4 regions of the Phytobacter cepae genome follow, and region 1 is predicted to be linked to each of the others. Evidence: predicted binding sites of a transcription regulator. Region 1 holds the regulator's gene; each other region holds the start of a gene.
What was found. The regulator Fur, encoded in region 1, represses iron uptake genes when iron is present. The targets are predictions, from matches to a motif close to ATAATAATGAGAACNACTATCAA.

Region 1 (5,363 bases):
GGCTTGGTCTGCGTGCCATTTTGCAACAAGGTTTGTTCATCAGACGCAAAGTATACGCGGGTACGCCCGTGCAGGGACTCGGTGGATTCTGCAAAGGCTTTGTTGTCCAGAGAATAGAGTGTAGACAGCACCAGCATGAAACGGTTAACGGCTTTTTTCTGATCGGCGTATTCGTCAGAAAGCAGCAACTCGCGCACCGCACGAACTTTGTCTTTCGCGGTGTTGGTCGGCTTACTCTCTTCGACTTTCGGCGTAACAGGGGCTTCTTTTGCAGCGGCAGGCGTCGTGGCGGCAGGCTGAGAGGAGGCGGAAAATTTCAACATGCGCCGTAAAATGTCGGATGCGCTCTCACCAATATGCTTCGTGTGGCTGGCAATATAACTGTAGAGTTCATCATCAACTTCAATCGTTTTCATTTTAATCCAGTGCAGTGTCTTATCTGAATACAAGTTATTGAGATTATAAAGTCAAATCTCAACAGCGGATAGCGCTAAACCTGAGTGGCGGCTAAGTTAGATTGTGTCTGAACCTTGCAGCCGGGCGGCAGAATGTTCAACATAATACCCTAATCCGAAAGAGCGAAAAAAAGAACTTTGCCATGAAATTGAATACCCGAGCGCAATCTGCACAACAATCGCACAACAATTCTCCCATCGTGTTAGTCCACGGCCTGTTTGGCAGCCTGGATAACCTTGGCATTCTGGCGCGCGACCTTGTGAGCGACCATGACATCCTTCAGGTGGACATGCGTAATCATGGGCTTTCTGCGAGTTCGGACGAAATGAATTACCCCGCGATGGCCCAGGATTTGGTTGATACGCTGGACGCGCATTCCCTTGAGCGGGCCACCTTTATCGGTCACTCAATGGGAGGGAAAGCGGTCATGGCCTTAACCGCGATTGCCCCGGAACGTATTGACGGACTGGTAGCGATTGATATTGCCCCCGTGGATTATGCCGTGCGTCGCCACGATGAGATTTTTGCTGCTATCAATGCGGTGACGGATGCCGGGGCCACGACGCGACAACAAGCGGCCACCGTGATGCGCACCGTCATCGATGAAGAAGGGGTGATTCAATTTTTGTTGAAGTCCTTTGTTGACGGGCAATGGCGCTTTAATGTCCCCGTGCTGTGGGAGCAGTACCCCCACATTGTCGGCTGGGAAGAGGTGCCGGTCTGGGACCACCCTGCCCTGTTCATCCCCGGTGGCAACTCCCCTTACGTGACCGAGCAGTATCGTCAGCCTCTGCTTAAACAGTTTCCGCAGGCGAAGGCGCATGTCATTGCCGGTGCCGGACACTGGGTGCATGCGGAAAAGCCGGAAGCGGTTTTGCGCGCTATTCGTCGTTATCTTGCTGAAAAGACAAACTGATTAAAAACCCGGCGCTCGGTCATCATAACGCGCCCGGGCGTTGGCGTCCCTGCCTCCCTGATGTATGATGGCGCGCTAATCAACCCGGGCTCAGGCTCGATTGCTTGTACTTCCCGTAGTATTTCTTAAATCATGGCTAAAGAACAAACGGACCGCACGACCCTAGATCTGTTCGCGAATGAGCGTCGCCCGGGACGTCCTAAAACCAATCCGCTCTCTCGCGACGAGCAATTGCGCATTAACAAACGCAATCAGCTTAAACGCGATAAATTTCGTGGGCTTAAACGCGTCGAACTGAAAATCAACGCGGAGGCCGTTGACGCATTAAACGCCCTGGCTGACGCGCGTCAAATGAGTCGCAGCGAACTCATCGAAGAGATGTTGCTGGAGCAGCTAAAAGCGCTGAACAGCATTGATTCCTCTGATTCTTCATCTGAATAACGTTTTCATGTAGCAGAGAGTGCAGTCCGACGCGATTGCAGTTTCCGCGTGCTTCTCTGATCTGCTATGATTGCCCTTATCCGTGGGCTAAACGCCACCACCATATCATTAAGTTTCAAGAGGTTATTTTACTCATGGCAATCACTGGCATTTTTTTCGGCAGCGACACCGGTAATACCGAAAACATCGCAAAGATGATCCAGGCACAGCTTGGTAAAGACGTTGCAGATGTACACGACATTGCAAAGAGCAGCAAAGAGGATCTGGAAGGCTATGACATTCTGCTGCTTGGCATCCCGACCTGGTATTACGGCGAAGCGCAGTGTGACTGGGATGATTTTTTCCCGACGCTGGAAGACATTGATTTCAATGGCAAGTTAGTCGCATTGTTTGGCTGTGGTGACCAGGAAGATTATGCAGAGTACTTCTGTGATGCGCTGGGGACAATTCGTGACATCATCGAACCACGTGGCGCGGTGATTGTGGGTCACTGGCCGACCGAAGGCTACCACTTTGAAGCCTCTAAAGGCCTTGCCGATGATGACCATTTTGTTGGGCTGGCCATTGACGAAGATCGTCAACCAGAACTGACCGCTGCACGCGTGGATAAATGGGTTAAACAGATTTCCGAAGAGCTGAATCTTAACGATATCATCAATGCCTGATGCTGTTTGGCGCATCCTGCGGGTTGCGCCAGATCGATAGTTAAAACCAATGGAAATAATTGCTACATTTTTTTAACTTTTGCCGCCAGCACTGTACAATATGGCCTGGTTAAAACGGGTAGCGCAACGGACTTTGTTGGCACTACCACGTTTTATACGCTTACTTTACTTGAGGGCTTGCAGTTTTCATTTAGACATGGCAGTTCTATAATGAGACGCATTTCCCAGTGCATTCCTTGTAGCTTCCCCTTGGGGAGCGAACCGTTTAGCAACAGGACAGATTCCGCATGACTGACAACAATACCGCATTAAAGAAGGCCGGCCTGAAAGTCACGCTTCCTCGCTTGAAAATCCTGGAAGTGCTTCAGGAGCCGGACAACCATCATGTCAGTGCGGAAGATTTATATAAGCGCCTGATTGACATGGGCGAAGAGATCGGGCTGGCCACGGTTTACCGTGTTCTGAACCAGTTTGATGATGCCGGGATCGTAACCCGTCATAATTTTGAAGGCGGCAAATCTGTCTTCGAACTGACTCAGCAACATCACCACGATCACTTGATTTGCCTCGATTGCGGCAAAGTGATTGAATTCAGTGATGACTCCATTGAAGCTCGCCAGCGTGAAATCGCCTCTCAACACGGCATTCGCCTGACGAACCATAGCCTGTACCTCTATGGCCACTGCGCTGAAGGCGATTGCCGCAGCGATGAAAACGCCCACGAGATTGCGAAGTAATCTTCCGTAAACGTAAAAAGCCAACCTCCGGTTGGCTTTTTTATTGGTGGTACAAAAAGAGTGTCTACGGCGTATTGTTGCTGCGAATTTCCTGCCAGATACGATCGCAGTTCGCTTTTACCGCCTGACCATTGCCCGTATGCGTGGCGTCCAGACACTGCTGATAATCCAGTGTACGGACGGATTCTTCATGAGCAAACTGTTGATGTGCCTTTTCTGACTTCAACACGTCTAACACGCTACGGCAGGCTTCAAGTTTTTCCGACGATCCTTCTGCGGTGTTAATGCAGGCACTGTAAGCTGCTCTCAAACGCATATCTTCTTTCGGCGCTGAGGGTTGCTGTACGCAGCCAGCAAGTCCCAGGGTCATAAACAGAATCATTATGCTTTTTTTCATTTTGCCCTTCTCTCGCATCAGAAAATCGTAAACGGTGCGATCACGATAAATTTCACATCGCGCTCATCCTGGAAGATGTTGTTGTAACCACCGCCCCAGCTTGGAATATCAGAGTGGTTATCAAACTGCGTGAAGTGCAGTTTAAATAACGTCCCTTTCGCCAGACCATCCTGCAGGGTGTAAACGACGTCGAGGCTGTAAGCGGATTCCTTAATTGAATTATTGGCTTTATAGTATTGGTCGCCAGAGGAAACGTTGGATGGCTTGGCATCCCAGCCATACACATAGGATGCGCCTACCGCCCAGCCCGGAAGATTTAAATCTTTAAGATCATACATAGCGCCAACAAATACCGCTTTCTCATTATGGGCGTTAAAGTCAGAACGATTATCCCACCAGATATCCAGTCGGCCATTTGACGAGCCATAAAGCGGCGTCATACGCGAATTGAAATATCCCTGGCGACCATCGGCTTTGACCCATGTTCCCTCAAGACGTAAATCGACAGGCCCTGCGGTATAATTAAAGGTCAGTGCCTGTAACCAGGCCGTACCGTCATAAATATCATTGATGGTGTGATTAGATGCTTTATCGCGTGAGCTGTAGAACTGATAGCTTGTCGACAATGGGCTGCCCGCAATATCAAATTTATAACTGGCTTTTGCAAAGTATTGGTCAACATAGCCCTGCGCCTGACCAAATGCCGCTTCTAAAATGAGATCGTTTTTAAAATCATATTGCGCGCCGAGTGAATGGACATAATCAATCTTGCTCACGCCATCATTTTGATAGAAATAATCGGTTTCGTTGTACCAGGGGGCTTTATATTCATTGGCCCACATATACGAGAAACTCAGTGCACCGCAATCTTCATAATCAAGTTTTGCACCTAGTTCCGTACCCTGATACGTACCCGGCATAAAGCTCCAGTTGGAGGCCAGCAGTGTCTGCCCCGTTGGCTGAATGTAACCCGCTCGCGCCCATACCGGACCATATTTAAATTTTGCCGCCGCGGTATAAAGACTGGCCCCACTTCTGTCGCCCGCCCAGTCTTCGTCATAGACTTTGTGACTATTGGAAAACGCCATTTCATTAGGGTGTGCACTGCCGGATGACTCTGCCATTTCGATTGCCGCAAACGCGGCAATATCGATACCGAACATATCTGCTGCATAACCGGACTGGAAATCGAGGTTAGTATTCCAGGTTGAGTGTGCAAGGTTTGTTTTATATTTATTACCGTCGGTGACGTCCTTACGATCGCGTTCACGCTGCCAGTAATACACCCCGCCGGTAAGCGTTGAATCATCGACAAAACCTTCGGCATTTACCGCAGGGGTTATCATTAAACCTGATATTGCTGTTGTGCTGGCAATAGCTAACGCTATCGCCTTACGTTTAGCGACAAACGCGATCATAATTGTTCCTCTTTGACTAAAAAAACAAAAGTGCTGTGCAAAGGCATTCAGCAACAAATTAAAACCAGGGAATAGCTGTGAGTGCTAAAAACTTGTTTCACACCACGAATCAAGATTATTTTTGCCCGCATGAATGATCAAGCACTTTACCTGAATGAGCATCAGGAATATGACCAGGAACACAGATTTCAATCCGTTTTGGCGCAGACGTGGAATAACAGTTGGGAATGGTAATTTATCGCGTTAAATAATCGGGAAAATGAAGGATGAGAATGAAAAAATTAAAACAACTTTTCATGTCAATCACAGACAATTATTAAAATTTCAGATGGG
Region 2 (5,363 bases), 350 kb from region 1:
GCGCACTATCATTCTGCGCCGCCGAGCCGTGTAGCCGCTAAATAAGTGTCGTTATCCTTTCCCTCCTCTTAGGGGAGGGAAGCCGTTTTTCCCTTGAAAATTCAGCGCCATTACGCTTTTATCAGCGTTCTAATAATAATCTGGATAAATTCATGAAGATAAAAACAGGGCTCACTGCACTGGTACTCGCGGCAGCACTGACGGGCTGCGTCGCACCGGCACACAAGACCACGGCTATGGAGCAAACCTGTAAAGCCGTAAACCAAATGCAGCAGACAACACTCTATTTCGGCTTAAATCGCCCGGCAGGCAAAGAGATAACCGCTGCTGAATGGCAGCAGTTTGTGGATGGTGACGTCACCCCGCGTTTTCGCGATGGTTTAACGGTATTTGATGCGCGTGGGCAATGGCTGGGAAATGACGGCAAGGTGGCGCGTGAGGCGAGCAAAGCGCTGATGCTGATCCACGCCAAAGACGCGACCAGTGAAACTAACATTGAAGCACTGCGCAACCTTTACAAAACCCGTTTTGCCCAGGAATCGGTGATGCGCGTTGACCAGCCGGTCTGCGTCCAGTTCTGACAGAAACACGGCGGGTGTTAAGCCCGCCGTAAATCTTAAAGCACTACGCCTGCAAAGGCGGCAGAGAGCAGGCTCACCAGCGTCGCGCCGTAGACCAGACGCAGGCCGAAGCGAGAAACCACATTCCCTTGCTGCTCGTTCAATCCCTTAATGGCACCCGCTACAATGCCGATAGAGGCAAAGTTAGCAAACGAGACCAGGAATACTGACAGAATCCCCAGCCCGCGTGGTGTCATTCCGGCGGCAATTTTTTGCAATTCAATCATCGCCACAAATTCGTTGGCCACCAGTTTGGTCGCCATAATACTGCCGGCGTTTAAGGCGTCACTAAGGGGAATGCCAATAAGCCAGGCCAGCGGATAGAAGACATAACCTAAAATTTGCTGGAAACTGATGCCAAACAGCGAAGAGAAGAGGGCGTTCACGGCGCTGATAAGTGCAATAAAGCCAATCAGCATCGCCAGAATAATCATTGCCACTTTGAAGCCTGCCAGAATGTATTCTCCCAGCATCTCAAAGAAACTTTGTGACTCGTGCAGTTTCTCTAGTTTGACCTCTGCTTCGGCATCCGCCTGCGTGGGGTTAATGACGGTTAAAATAATAAACGTACTGAACATATTCAGCACCAGCGCGGCAACCACATATTTTGCATCCAGCATGGTCATATACGCGCCCACAATGGAGAGCGATACCGTCGACATCGCGGTGGCGGCCATGGTGAACAGGCGGCGGGAGGAGAGATCGCCCAGGATGCCTTTGTAAGCAATGAAGTTTTCCGACTGGCCGAGAATCAACGAACTGACGGCATTAAAGGATTCAAGCTTGCCCATGCCATTGAGTTTTGATAGCAAGGTACCGATCACTCGGATGAATACGGGCAGAATGCGCCAGTGCTGCAAAATGCCGATTAGCGCAGAAATAAAGATAATCGGGCAGAGTACACCGAGGAAAATAAAGGCCAGCCCTTTTTCACCCATTCCACCAAACACGAAGTTGGTGCCTTCGGCTGCATATTTCAGCAGAACTTCAAAGAAGCCGGAGACATATTTAATTAGCGTCAGACCGCTCTCTGCATGCAGGAAGAACCAGGCGAGTGCCAGTTCAATGACCACCAGTTGCAAAATGAAGCGCAGACGAAGCGTGCGACGGTCGAAACTCACCAGCCAGGCCAGCACAAGAATCACCACCAGTGCCAACAAGAAATGTAAAAAGTTAATCATATCGAGGATATTTGCAGGTAAATGGGCGCTTATTTAGCCATACCGCGCAAGTTCAGTAAACAGAAAGTTAAAGTTTTGTAAGCAAAAATAATTCCATATATCAATCACTTCTGCATAAGGCTGCGGGCAGGGATGATTAGCCTGCGAGGCATTTACATCCAGTTATCATTCTCATGATATTTTGCTTGAGTTTCCGCGTTGCGTAATGATAATCACTATCAAAGAAGTTTACTTTTCTTTTCAGTTATTGACCTTATATGACGCAGGGGCGTTCTCATGTTTGTGCCATTTCTCATTATGTTACGTGAAGGCCTCGAAGCGGCGCTGATCGTCAGCCTGATTGCCAGTTATTTGAAGCGTACCCAGCGTGGTCGCTGGATAGGCGTGATGTGGATTGGTGTATTCCTCGCCGCGGCCCTCTGCCTGGCGCTGGGCATTTTCATTAACGAAACCACCGGAGAATTCCCGCAAAAAGAGCAGGAACTGTTTGAGGGCATTGTTGCCGCGATTGCGGTGGTGGTTCTCACCTGGATGGTGTTCTGGATGCGCAAAGTGTCGCGCAATGTGAAAGTGCAACTGGAACAGGCGGTTGACAGCGCACTGGCACGCAGCAACAACCATGGTTGGGCGCTTATTATGATGGTCTTCTTTGCCGTTGCGCGCGAAGGGCTGGAATCGGTGTTCTTCCTGCTGGCGGCTTTTCAGCAGGATGTGGGCATCTGGCCACCGATTGGCGCCATGCTGGGGCTGGCGACCGCCGTGGTGTTGGGCTTCCTGCTTTACTGGGGCGGGATACGGCTGAATCTGGGGACTTTCTTTAAATGGACCAGCCTGTTCATTTTGCTGGTGGCGGCAGGCCTGGCCGCAGGGGCGATTCGTGCCTTTCATGAAGCAGGGCTGTGGAACCACTTCCAGGATGTTGCCTTCGATCTCAGCAACGTGCTGACCACACACTCCTTAACGGGCACGTTACTGGAAGGCATTTTTGGTTATCAGGAAGCGCCAAGCGTCAGCGAAGTGTTCGTCTGGTTCATTTACCTGATTCCGGCGCTGGTGCTGTTTGCATTGCCACCGCGTGGCGGCGTGCAGCCGTCCAGCGCGTCGCGCTAAATATTCTGTCCGGGCTTATTGTAGTTACAACATACATATTTAAGGGAAGGGTCATGGCAATTCATTTTCGTCGTAGTGCAATACAGGTTGGTGTCGCAGCGTTGATCGCCTGCGCGTGGGGTGCCGAGGCAGCCGACATTCCTCAGGTAAAAGTGACCGTCACGGACAAAGCGTGCGAGCCAATGAACCTGACGGTCAATGCGGGTAAAACGCAATTCCTGATCCTTAACCACAGCCAGAAAGCACTGGAGTGGGAGATCCTGAAAGGGGTGATGGTCGTGGAAGAGCGTGAAAATATCGCACCGGGCTTTAGCCAGAAACTGACGGCCAACTTACAGCCGGGCGACTATGAGATGACCTGTGGCCTGCTGACTAACCCGAAAGGTAAGCTGACAGTGAAAGGGGCGGCCACCGCCGATGCCGCGAAAAGCGAAGCCCTGCTGAGCCTCGGTGGCGCCATCACCGAATACAAAGCCTATGTCACTGCTGAAACCGCTGCGCTGGTTACCGGCACCAAAGCCTTTACCGACGCGGTGAAAGCGGGCGACATTGCTAAAGCCAAATCGTTGTACGCCTCTACGCGCCAACACTACGAGCGAATTGAACCGATTGCAGAGTTGTTCTCCGATCTGGATGGCAGCATTGATGCCCGTGAAGATGATTACGAGCAGAAAGCGGCCGATCCGAAATTCACGGGTTTCCATCGCCTGGAGAAAGCATTGTTTGGCGACAACTCGGTAAAAGGCATGGACACCTATGCTGATCAGCTTTACACCGATGTGCAGGACCTGCAAAAACGCATCAGCGAACTGGCGTTCCCACCGTCAAAAGTGGTGGGCGGGGCGGCTGGCCTGATCGAAGAAGTTGCTGCCACTAAAATCAGTGGGGAAGAAGATCGCTACAGCCACACTGACCTGTGGGACTTCCAGGCTAACGTTGACGGCGCACAAAAAATCGTCGATCTCCTGCGTCCGCAGTTGCAGAAAAATAACGCTGAACTTTTGGCTAAAGTCGACGCTAACTTCAATAAAGTCGACACTATTCTGGCGAAATACCGCACTAAAGACGGTTTTGAGACTTACGATAAGCTGACCGATGCAGATCGTAACGCGCTCAAAGGGCCTGTCACCGCACTGGCGGAAGATCTGGCGCAACTGCGTGGTGTGCTGGGTCTGGATTAAGCATCATGATTGATAAAAAAGAAAATGACGTCGTCACTGAGCCTTCACGACGCCGTTTGTTAAAAAGTATGGGCGCGCTGGGAGGCGCGCTTGCTCTTGCCGGAGGATGCCCGGTGGCCCATGCGGCCAAACCGCAAAGCGCGCCTGGTACGCTTTCTCCTGATGCGCGTATGGAGAAACAGCCCTTTTACGGTGCGCATCAGGCGGGGATTTTGACACCTCAGCAGGCATCAATGATGCTGGTGGCGTTTGATGTCCTGGCGGCAGACAAATCCGATCTGGAACGTCTGTTTCGCCTGTTAACGCAGCGTATTGCGTTTCTGACCACAGGCGGCCCGGCACCGGATACGCCTAACCCGCGTTTACCGCCGATGGATTCCGGTATTCTTGGCCCCTTTATTGCGCCAGATAACCTGACCATTACCGTTTCACTAGGGGCATCGCTGTTTGATGAGCGCTTTGGTCTGGCGGCACAGAAGCCTAAAAAGCTGCAAAAAATGGTGCGATTCCCGAACGACTCTCTGGATGCTGCGCTTTGCCATGGCGATCTGCTGTTGCAGATATGTGCGAACACGCAGGATACGGTGATCCATGCCCTGCGCGATCTTATTAAACATACGCCGGATCTACTCAGCGTACGCTGGAAGCGAGAAGGGTTTATCTCCGACCATGCAGCACGCAGTAAGGGCAAGGAGACGCCTGTCAATTTACTCGGCTTTAAAGATGGCACGGCGAACCCGGACAGCAGTAACACAACATTAATGGATAACGTGGTGTGGGTAACGCCGGAGCAGGGGGAACCCGGCTGGGCCGCAGGCGGCAGCTATCAGGCGGTGCGTATCATCCAGTTTCACGTCGAATTTTGGGATCGCACCCCTTTGAAAGAGCAGCAGACCATCTTTGGTCGCGACAAGCACTCCGGCGCGCCGCTGGGTGGCAAGAACGAGCACGATGTGCCCGATTACGCCAACGACCCCGACGGTGATGTGATTGCCCTCGACAGCCATATTCGTCTGGCCAATCCGCGTACCGCAGAAACCGAATCCAGCCTGATGATGCGCCGGGGCTACAGCTATTCCCTTGGGGTGACCAATGCGGGTCAACTCGATATGGGGCTGCTGTTTGTCTGCTATCAGCATGACCTGGAAAAGGGTTTTCTCACCGTTCAGCAGCGTTTAAATGGTGAAGCGCTGGAGGAATATATCAAGCCGATAGGTGGCGGTTATTTCTTTGTGCTGCCAGGCGTGAAGGACAGTAGCCAGTACATCGGA
Region 3 (5,363 bases), 2.1 Mb from region 1:
CGATACCAGTTACATCGCGTACGTCAACCTTGTGCAGGTTGCGCGCAGCCAGGAACAGGTTTTCGTCCAGCTCACCGGTGATGATCAGCACATCTTCCAGAGCCATGTCTTTCAGTTTCTGTGCAAGCAGCTTAGTTTTAGGCGCTTCTACAGAGAAAGATTCGACAACGATCAGACGATCCTGACGTACCAGTTCGGACAGAATGCTTTTCAGCGCGCCGCGGTACATCTTTTTGTTAACTTTTTGACTGTGGTCCTGCGGACGCGCAGCGAAGGTCACGCCACCTGAACGCCAGATCGGGCTCTTGATAGAACCTGAACGCGCACGGCCGGTGCCTTTCTGGCGCCACGGCTTTTTGCCGGAACCAGTTACTTCAGCACGAGTCTTCTGAGCACGAGTGCCCTGACGAGCACCAGCTGCATAAGCAACAACAACCTGGTGTACCAGCGCTTCGTTGAAATCACGACCGAAGGTAGTTTCGGAAACAGTCAGCGCGCTCTGCGCGTCTTTCAATACTAATTCCATTGCTATCCCCTTACGCCTTCACAGCTGGTTTAACGATCAGGTCGCTACCGGTTGCACCCGGGACAGCACCTTTAACCAGCAGCAGGTTGCGCTCAGCGTCAACACGTACTACGTCCAGGCTCTGAACGGTTACACGTTCGTTACCCAGCTGACCTGCCATTTTCTTGCCTTTGAACACTTTGCCCGGAGTCTGGTTCTGACCGATAGAACCCGGAACGCGGTGAGACAAGGAGTTACCGTGGGTAGCGTCCTGGGTACGGAAGTTCCAGCGCTTAACGGTACCGGCGAAACCTTTACCTTTAGAGGTGCCAGTTACGTCAACTTTTTTAACTTCAGCAAACAGCTCAACGCTAATGTCCTGACCTACGGTGAACTCTTCGCCGTCAGCAAGACGGAATTCCCACAGACCACGGCCAGCTTCAACGCCAGCTTTAGCGAAGTGACCCGCTTCCGGTTTAGTTACACGGTTAGCTTTTTTAGCACCAGTGGTAACCTGAACGGCACGGTAGCCATCGTTAGCCAGATCTTTAACCTGAGTAACGCGGTTTGCTTCAACTTCGATTACGGTTACTGGGATAGAAACGCCATCTTCAGTGAAGATGCGGGTCATACCCACTTTTTTACCGACTAAACCAATCATTGTATCAACCTCTCAATCGCTCGATGACCTGATTAACCCAGGCTGATCTGCACGTCTACACCGGCAGCCAGATCCAGACGCATCAGAGCATCAACGGTTTTCTCAGTTGGCTCAACGATGTCAACCAGACGCTTGTGAGTGCGAATCTCGTACTGATCACGCGCGTCTTTGTTGACGTGCGGAGAGATCAGAACGGTAAAGCGCTCTTTGCGAGTTGGCAGCGGGATCGGACCACGGACTTGCGCACCAGTGCGCTTAGCAGTCTCGACGATTTCCGCGGTTGATTGATCGATCAGACGATGATCAAACGCTTTCAGGCGGATACGGATTCTTTGGTTCTGCATGAGACCAGAGCTCCAATTATTTTATAGACGAAAATGATTACTACCCACATCCATTACGATTGATGGAGGAGTGTAATCGTTCTTACGTAGCCCCCCGATTGGGAGCATTGTAGATAGCCAAAAGCGCTATCAGGGTTCTTATCGAACCTGCCGTCAATTACGACAAGCCCGCGCATTATACGTAAATCTGCGCTTAACGCAAGCCCGTCGTACAAATTAGAGACGTATTCGACACCGCTCGTAGATCTCTGGTCGTGTTGCTTTGCACCCGGCTTTTTCTCTGGCTCTGCTACCCAGTCCTGGAAAAGGGGGTTTTCTTTTTAGAACGCTTTTGCAGAGGCTGTCAGGAATCGCGACATCACAAAGGATTAGGGATGGTAATCGCTTGCTTGTTCCTGACGCTCTATCTAGCACTCAACGTTTTGTTAGTCTGGCATGACATGCGCCACGGACTTTTACCTGATAGATTCACCTGCCCTCTTCTGTGGTGCGGGCTGGCTTACGCTTGCTTGAGAGATACAGAATTGCTACCCGACAAAGTCTGGGGCGCTATTGCAGGATATCTGGGGTTTGCATTTCTTTATTGGGGCTATCGCTTACTACGTGGTTGCGAGGGGCTCGGATACGGCGATATTAAATTTCTGGCGGCTCTTGGCGCATGGCATGGCTGGCAGGCATTAAGCATGCTGGTTTTTATCGCAGCTGTACTCGCTTTTGCGACAGTGAGTTTCTCAAGCATCATGGGTAAAAAGCAGATGGCACAAAAAAACCCGCTGCCGTTTGGCCCATTTCTGGCTGGCGCGGGTCTGCTTACAGGTTACCAGGAGCTCTTTCAGGGGGCGATTAGCTTTCAACTTTGATTTGTGATTGCAGATAGTTCTGCAGACCAATTTTGCCAATCAGATCCAGTTCGGTTTCGAGCCAGTCGATGTGCCCCTCTTCATCGGCAAGGATTTCAATCATCATATCTCTGCTGACGTAGTCATGAACGCTATCGGAATAGGCGATAGCCTCACGCAAATCTCGCGCACCTTCGAGTTCGAGTCGAAGATCGGATTGCAGCATCTCCTCCACATCCTCACCGATGCCAAGCTTGCCTAAATCTTGCAGATTTGGAATACCCTCAAGAAACAGAATGCGCTCGATGTACTTATCGGCGTGTTTCATTTCATCGATGGATTCATGGTATTCGACATCATTGAGGCGCATCAGGCCCCAGTTCTTGAACATTCTCGCATGGAGAAAATATTGATTGATTGCGACAAGCTCATTTCCCAATAATTTATTGAGATAATTTATTACTTTGACATCACCTTTCATTATGTAGTCCCTCCGCTTCCACTTATTGAAGCGTAGAACGGGCTACAGGGAAGTCAAAAAAAAGCGGGGCGCTCAGGCTGTTTCTTTATATTCCGGGATCTGCAGCAATTCATCCTGCATTATTTCGCGAGCGGCCCGGATGCATTTACCACACTGATTTCCAACGGGAATAAACTTACGCAGCTGCTGAAAGGACTGCGGGTGGAACTGGCGTACTGCCTGGCGAATTTTTTTATCGCTTACACCATTACACAAACAAACGTACATGATTACTCCCGCTTAATTAATGCTCAAAGTGTAAATGAGAATAATTATGATTACAATAGCCGGAGATTGTAAAAAAGTCAGAGAATCGTAAACATCGATTTCTTCTGGAGAAACTGGCCGATCGCGAGCAATAAAAAAGGGCGCCAAAGCGCCCTTTTCAAATCACCGCTAATTAAGCGATAACTTTTGCTACCACGCCCGCACCAACAGTACGGCCGCCTTCACGGATTGCGAAACGCAGACCGTCATCCATCGCGATTGGGTGGATCAGGGTAACAACCATTTTGATGTTGTCGCCCGGCATTACCATCTCAACACCTTCCGGCAGTTCGATGGTGCCAGTCACGTCAGTTGTACGGAAGTAGAACTGCGGACGGTAGCCTTTGAAGAACGGAGTATGACGGCCGCCTTCGTCTTTGGACAGAATGTACACTTCAGATTCGAACTGGGTGTGCGGCTTGATGGTGCCCGGCTTAGCCAGTACCTGACCACGTTCGATTTCTTCACGTTTGATACCACGCAGCAGAACACCAACGTTCTCGCCCGCACGGCCTTCGTCCAGCAGTTTGCGGAACATTTCTACGCCAGTACAGGTAGACTTGGCAGTCTCTTTGATACCAACGATTTCAACTTCTTCGCCTACTTTAACGATACCGCGCTCTACACGACCGGTAACAACAGTACCACGGCCGGAGATGGAGAATACGTCTTCGATAGGCAGCAGGAACGGCTTGTCAATCGCACGCTCTGGTTCCGGGATGTAAGAGTCCAGGTAGCCAGCCAGTTCGATGATTTTCGCTTCCCACTCAGCTTCGCCTTCCAGCGCTTTCAGCGCGGAACCACGAACGATCGGGGTGTCGTCGCCCGGGAAGTCGTACTGGGACAGAAGTTCACGAACTTCCATTTCAACCAGTTCCAGCAGCTCTTCGTCATCAACCATGTCACATTTGTTCAGGAACACGATGATGTAAGGAACGCCTACCTGACGACCCAGCAGGATGTGCTCACGGGTCTGCGGCATCGGGCCGTCAGTCGCAGCAACAACCAGGATCGCGCCGTCCATCTGCGCAGCACCGGTGATCATGTTTTTAACATAGTCGGCGTGGCCCGGGCAGTCTACGTGTGCGTAGTGACGGATTTCGGTATCGTATTCAACGTGAGAGGTGTTGATGGTGATACCACGTGCTTTCTCTTCCGGCGCGTTATCGATCTGGTCGAATGCACGAGCCTGGCCACCGAAGGTTTTGGACAGAACGGTGGTGATTGCAGCAGTCAGGGTAGTTTTACCATGGTCAACGTGGCCGATAGTACCGACGTTGACGTGCGGTTTTGTACGTTCAAATTTTTCTTTAGACACGGCTATATTCCTTACTATAGTGCCCCCTCTCTGAGGGGACACGGGACTTTTGGTTTTAACCCTGCGGCTTATTTACCACGGGCTTCGATTACGGCCTGAGCAACGTTGTTCGGCGCATCATCATACTTCAGGAATTCCATAGTATAGGATGCACGACCTTTGGTCAGAGAACGCAGCTGAGTTGCATATCCGAACATTTCAGACAGCGGAACTTCAGCGTGGATCTTAACGCCAGTCACTTCGGATTCCTGACCGCGCAGCATACCGCGACGACGGCTCAAGTCACCAATTACGTCACCGGTGTTCTCTTCCGGAGTCTCTACTTCAACCTTCATAATCGGCTCAAGCAGTACTGGTTTCGCTTTCTTAAAGCCATCTTTGAAGGCGATAGAAGCGGCCAGTTTAAACGCCAGTTCAGAGGAGTCAACGTCATGGTAAGAACCGAAGTGCAGACGCACACCCAGATCAACTACCGGATAGCCAGCCAGCGGGCCAGATTTCAGCTGCTCCTGGATACCTTTATCAACGGCAGGAACGTATTCGCCAGGAATTACGCCACCTTTAATGTCGTTGATGAACTCATAACCTTTCGGATTTGAGCCCGGCTCCAGTGGGTACATGTCGATAACAACATGACCGTACTGACCACGACCACCAGACTGCTTGGCGTGTTTACCTTCGATATCGGTAACTTTCGCACGAATCGCTTCACGGTAAGCAACCTGAGGTTTACCTACGTTAGCTTCAACGTTGAATTCACGCTTCATACGGTCAACGATGATATCCAGGTGAAGTTCACCCATACCAGCGATGATAGTCTGGTTAGATTCTTCATCAGTCCATACGCGGAATGACGGGTCTTCTTTAGCCAGACGGCCCAGAGCCAGACCCATTTTTTCCTGGTCAGCT
Region 4 (5,363 bases), 640 kb from region 1:
AGGGGAAAGCTCCAGCAGATCTTTGCCTTTATAGGCAATACTGCCACCGGTCACTTCGTAATCTTCACGGCCGGCAAGGGTAGCCGAGAGCGTACTTTTACCCGAGCCGTTTGGCCCCATGATGGCATGCACTTCGCCCGGGCGAACCTCCAGGTTCAGGCCTCGCAGAATCTCTTTGTCTTCAACGCTAACCTGCAGGTCTTTAATACTTAACATATTTGTTCCTTAATCCTTAACCGACGCTGTGTTCAAGACTGATGGCCAGCAGTTTTTGCGCCTCAACGGCAAACTCCAGCGGCAGTTCGGAGAACACATCCTTACAGAAACCATTGACGATCATCGAGATGGCATCATCTTCGCTGATGCCGCGCTGCAAGCAGTAAAACAGCTGATCTTCTCCAATCCGCGACGTAGTGGCTTCATGTTCAAGCTGAGCACTGTTATTGCGACACTCCACGTACGGGAAGGTATGCGCACCACAATCCGGCCCAATCAGCATGGAGTCACACTGCGTAAAGTTACGCGCGTTGGTGGCGCTCGGCATGATTTTCACCAGCCCGCGGTAGCTGTTCTGGCTTTTACCGGCAGAGATGCCTTTGGAGATAATGGTCGAGCGGGTGTTCTTACCGATGTGGATCATCTTGGTGCCGGTATCCGCCTGCTGATGACCGCTGGTCAAAGCCACCGAGAAAAACTCACCGATGGAGTTATCGCCGCGCAGAATACAGCTCGGGTATTTCCAGGTAATTGCCGATCCGGTTTCCGATTGGGTCCAGGACATTTTGCTGTTTTCGCCTTCGCACAGCGCACGCTTGGTGACGAAGTTCAGAATGCCGCCGGTGTTGTTATCTCCCGGGAACCAGTTCTGTACGGTGGAATATTTCACTTCCGCATCACGGTGAATGATCACTTCCACAACAGCTGCATGAAGCTGATAGCTGTCGCGCACGGGCGCAGAGCACCCTTCGATGTAGCTGACATAGCTGCCTTCATCGGCCACCAGAATGGTTCGTTCGAACTGGCCGGTTTTTTCCGCGTTGATGCGGAAATAGGTTGAAAGCTCCATAGGGCAACGCACACCTTTCGGGATGTAAATAAAGGTGCCATCTGAAGCGACCGCAGCGTTAAGAGCCGCGAAGAAGTTGTCGTTGGACGGGACGACGGTACCGAGGTATTTTTTTACCAACTCCGGGTGATCATGAATGGCTTCACCAAAAGAGCAGAAAATAATGCCCTGTTCCGAGAGTTTTTCACGGTAGGTGGTGGCCACGGAGACGGAGTCAAAAATGGCATCAACGGCCACTTCTTTCCCTTCACGTACCGGCACACCGAGCTGGTTGAAGGCTTCTTCAACTTCTTGTGTTAACCAGCCATTGGCCTCAGTTTGCTGCACCGCTCCGGGCTGCGAAGCGCACGTGTCGTCGCAGCTGCCACATGATGGTGCTGAGTAATAGCTGTAATCCTGGTAGTCCAGCTTTTCATACTGGGCTTTAAGCCAGTGCGGTTCTTCCATTTCAAGCCAGGCGCGAAACGCGTTGAGGCGGAACTCCAGCATCCATTCAGGTTCATTACGTTTAGCCGAGATAGCGCGCACGACATCTTCATTGATGCCTTTCGCCAATTCATCGGTATTGAGCCGGGTGAAAAAGCCCTCTTTGTAATTGAGGTTCCCGGTCCAGGTTTTGACATCGTCAGTTGCTTCAGTATTACGAGACATAGTACCGCCTATACCCCAAAGCTTTCGCCGCAGCCACATTCGTTCTGGGCTTTCGGGTTATTGAATTTGAATAACTGGTTTAACCCTTCACGCACATAATCCACTTCGGTTCCGTCGATAAACGGCATCGCCTGAAGGGGTACATAAAGCCGCGCGCCTTCGTTTTCGAATAGCAGATCATCCTTAGCCGGTTCACTGACCGTATCCAGCACATAACCAAACCCTGCACAGCCGGTTTGTTTGATGCCAAGACGCACGCCCAACAGCTCGGGTTGCTTGCGAATCAGCGCACGAATGTGTTCTGCCGCAGCGGGTGTAATTGACAACCCACGCCAGGTAAAGTCGGCCGGGTTAAATGTTTCTGATTGCGATTCCATGGGTCTACCTCATGTCATGAAGCCTGAAAGGCATAACACTATGTTAGTGATAATGATTATCACTTCAACCTCTATTCCGAAGGGTTATTCATGTACTGCCCGTTTTTTAGGCGCATGTTATAAGCATAGACCCTCTCAACAGGCTTTACAGGTAAGTGACAAATTGTTTAATGAATTGATAAATAATGGCTATTTTTTCTGGCATTTGTAAATAGCGGCGACCGCTAAAGATGTATAGGCAATGCCTATTTTTGAGATAGCCTGCTAAAAAAAGCGGGCGAACAGGTTTCTGACGGCAGCAAATGACTGTTTTGCTACAAAGGGAAGCAAAAATCAGGGGGAGAATATCCCCTTATTGTAAAGGGGATAGAAATATCATGAGCAAAAGCGCTTCGCTTAACTGCAGCCAAGGGGTTTAAACGTGCGCGATGTTGAAGCCGGATTGTTAACCAGTTTTTCTGCAGAGCGGCGCGGGCGGCTGACCAGCTCTCCCCCGCAGTTCGGGCAACGGAGCGCCATTTTTGTTGCACACTCGCGGCAAAAGGTACATTCAAAAGAACAGATCACCGCATCGGCTGAATCGCCGGGTAAATCGGTGTTGCAACACTCACATCCCGGTCTTAACTCCAACATATCAACCTCTTCTTCACGGCCATACTTCGTTGATTAGTGTGCAGCAATAGCAGTTTTATTAAGCTTGCGAAAGTCATTTTTAAGGTTCACATACCTTCAGCGACAACGCAGTAAAATAAAAAAGCCCGCCGAAGCGAGCCTGTAATTTGCATGGCCGAATGTTCAGGATTGCAATGTTGCCAGTCGTGCGGCAAAGCCGACAAACAGCAGCCCAATTAAAGAATTGCCGAGCTTCGCAAGCCGCTTTTTGGTCTTAACCAACTGCGTCACATAAGAGCCAGAAACAATCAAAAAACTGAAATAACAAACGCTGATCATCTCTAATGTCACGCCGAGGATGAAGAATGACATCCCCGGGCTGGAGTAATGGATATCTATAAACTGCACAAAAAACGAGACATAAAAGAGAATCGCTTTGGGATTTGTCAGGCTCAGAATCAGCGATCGTTTGAATATTTCCCCTTTCTGAACTTCGTGTTCCGGGTTCGCACTGGCCCGACGGAACAGCGTGCTGTAAAGCATTTTAAGCCCAAGCCAGAGCAGGTAAAACGCGCCGAGATAACGAACAATGTTGAACAAGACGGGTGTGGTTTTAATCAGCGTTGCCACCCCGGCATAGGCCAGAAACATCAAAATGGCATCACCCAGAAAGACGCCCGCCGCAGCGACATAACCCCTTTTAAGCCCCCCGGCAATGCTGTTTTTCAATACGAAAAAGGTATTAGGCCCGGGAACCAGGATGATGAAAATGGCACCAATGAAATAGGACCAGAAGCTGATCACACCGTATTCGGCAAACACATATCCTCCTTGAGATACCTTCAGGCGCTGCACTGGGCGCGTATGCTACACAAAGCGTAGCCATAAAAAAAGCCCGCCGCAGCGAGCTTCCTGAGAAGACGGTGTTGTTTCATCAATGATGTAACATTTCGTCGACGACCTCTTCCTTTTTCAGTTGATAAGGGTAGTAGGTCGGCCAGTTGTCCATCTCTTCAAGCAGGGCTGCCTGCGAGGTGTTTCCCATGAAAATATGGTAGTGGGCGGATTTACGGGGTCCAATAGTATGATCGCTAAACTGCACATACTTCGGGGCCTTACTGGTGGCATCCTTACATTCGAACAGGTAACGCACGCCCTTTTTACCAGAGACATACGTTAAAATTTTATAACCCGCATAATCGTATTTGCAGCTGCTGACGTTATCGCCGACGTGAAACTCCATCACCCCATTCTCAATACCAATGGTGTCCACATCCGTTGCATACCCTTTGCGATAATAGGCTTTGATATCGTCAAAGGTTTTGCTCGAATCTTTTTCGGCCTTCTTTTTGAACACCGGATCAAGGTCACCGCTCACCAGATAAGGCAAGACGGACTGCCATACGCCGTCCCAGTCTGACAAATTTCTGTCTTTAACATCGTTATTATCAAACTCCCCTTCTGCGGCTTTCTGCTCTTTCTCAGTTAACGGCGCGCCATGAGAGTGGTGGCCATGAGAAAGCGCCTGTCCGCTAATCAGAACTGTACCCAGAGCAATAGCTAATTTTGCAAAGTGACGTACCACAATATGACCCTCTTTTATATTAATGAGTTGCAGATGTTATATTATAACATAACCAACATCAATACATTGCGAAGGGCATTTTGCGCACTGACTGCTGACTGGTAATTTGACCATTCCCTGCTATAAAAAGGTGGTCACATTTTAACCACGACACCACGGTCAATGAGGTCATTCTTCATGTCTATCGCTAAAGCACACAGCTTGAGTCAGGCGTATCAACTGCTCAATTCCGGTAAGCAAAAAGAAGTTGAACTGGCATTTGATGTGGATGCCGATACTTTTTTTCAGCTTTCAGCCGAATATTGTGATGAGGGCGCAAAAATAACCCGTCATGACAATCACTTCGTCATCAAGCTAAAAAGTATGGACATTCCTGCGCTTCACTGAGGAGACGAAACAAGAGCGGTCAGTCAGTGAGGTTTGGTCATCAGAAGGATATGCGAAATCAGGCTGCAAAATAATGTCCAACCCGCATTGCGCGGATTGGACACGGTAACTTACAAATATAAAGATACTTCGCCCTGTGGACGCGTTTTGAAGCGACGGTGGATCCACAAGTATTGTTCCGGGGCGCGCAGGATTTCGCGTTCAATCACTTTGTTAATGTAACTGGCCGCCTCATGTTCATCTTTCGCCGGGTAATCCGTCAACGCTCTGCCGATATGCAGTTGATACCCTGAGCGGTCCGCTTTACGCACCATGGTTACCGTCAGCATGCTGGCCCCGGAGAGACGCGAAAGAACGTATGTGCCGTTGGTGGTCGCGGCATTTGGTACGGAGAAGAATGGCGCAAATGTACTGCCCTTGCGACCGTAATCCTGATCCGGCGCGAACCATACCGCTTCGCCTTTCTTAAGCTCGCTAACGAGGCCCTTGAGGTTACGCCTGTCGATCATGGATTTATTTGACCGCATACGCCCGCGGGTCTGCACCCACTCCATCAGTTCGTTATTATGCGGCCGATAGGTTGCCATCATGGGCTGGCACAGCCCCATGACACGGCCACCCAATTCAAGTGACATAAAGTGAACCCCGACCACCATCACGCCTTTTTGGTTTGCCTGGGCCTGCA

Region 2: efeU (iron uptake transporter permease EfeU) is a predicted target of Fur. The motif match lies at 2,001-2,023, and genes of this name have one in related genera.
Region 3: bfd (bacterioferritin-associated ferredoxin) is a predicted target of Fur. The motif match lies at 3,132-3,154, and genes of this name have one in related genera.
Region 4: sufA (Fe-S cluster assembly scaffold SufA) is a predicted target of Fur. The motif match lies at 2,135-2,157, and genes of this name have one in related genera.

The regions. Positions count from the first base shown of each region.
Region 1 is NZ_CM135107.1:3,569,965-3,575,327, forward strand. Features, by position in the region: gene seqA (replication initiation negative regulator SeqA) at 1-416, opposite strand, end outside; gene ybfF (esterase) at 599-1,372, shown strand; gene ybfE (LexA regulated protein) at 1,505-1,813, shown strand; gene fldA (flavodoxin FldA) at 1,948-2,478, shown strand; gene fur (ferric iron uptake transcriptional regulator) at 2,766-3,215, shown strand; gene chiQ (ChiQ/YbfN family lipoprotein) at 3,280-3,612, opposite strand; gene chiP (chitoporin ChiP) at 3,630-5,030, opposite strand.
Region 2 is NZ_CM135107.1:3,218,207-3,223,569, reverse strand. Features, by position in the region: gene putP (sodium/proline symporter PutP) at 1-45, shown strand, start outside; gene ACUY4Q_RS15205 (DUF3574 domain-containing protein) at 153-581, shown strand; gene ACUY4Q_RS15200 (NupC/NupG family nucleoside CNT transporter) at 617-1,801, opposite strand; gene efeU (iron uptake transporter permease EfeU) at 2,078-2,911, shown strand; gene efeO (iron uptake system protein EfeO) at 2,965-4,092, shown strand; gene efeB (iron uptake transporter deferrochelatase/peroxidase subunit) at 4,098-5,363, shown strand, end outside.
Region 3 is NZ_CM135107.1:487,554-492,916, reverse strand. Features, by position in the region: gene rplD (50S ribosomal protein L4) at 1-526, opposite strand, end outside; gene rplC (50S ribosomal protein L3) at 537-1,166, opposite strand; gene rpsJ (30S ribosomal protein S10) at 1,199-1,510, opposite strand; gene ACUY4Q_RS02275 (prepilin peptidase) at 1,885-2,370, shown strand; gene bfr (bacterioferritin) at 2,354-2,830, opposite strand; gene bfd (bacterioferritin-associated ferredoxin) at 2,903-3,097, opposite strand; gene tuf (elongation factor Tu) at 3,270-4,454, opposite strand; gene fusA (elongation factor G) at 4,523-5,363, opposite strand, start outside.
Region 4 is NZ_CM135107.1:2,927,987-2,933,349, forward strand. Features, by position in the region: gene sufC (Fe-S cluster assembly ATPase SufC) at 1-216, opposite strand, end outside; gene sufB (Fe-S cluster assembly protein SufB) at 233-1,717, opposite strand; gene sufA (Fe-S cluster assembly scaffold SufA) at 1,726-2,094, opposite strand; gene ACUY4Q_RS13675 (DUF1272 domain-containing protein) at 2,491-2,727, opposite strand; gene leuE (leucine efflux protein LeuE) at 2,890-3,528, opposite strand; gene zinT (metal-binding protein ZinT) at 3,641-4,264, opposite strand; gene ACUY4Q_RS13690 (hypothetical protein) at 4,469-4,678, shown strand; gene lpxP (kdo(2)-lipid IV(A) palmitoleoyltransferase) at 4,789-5,363, opposite strand, start outside.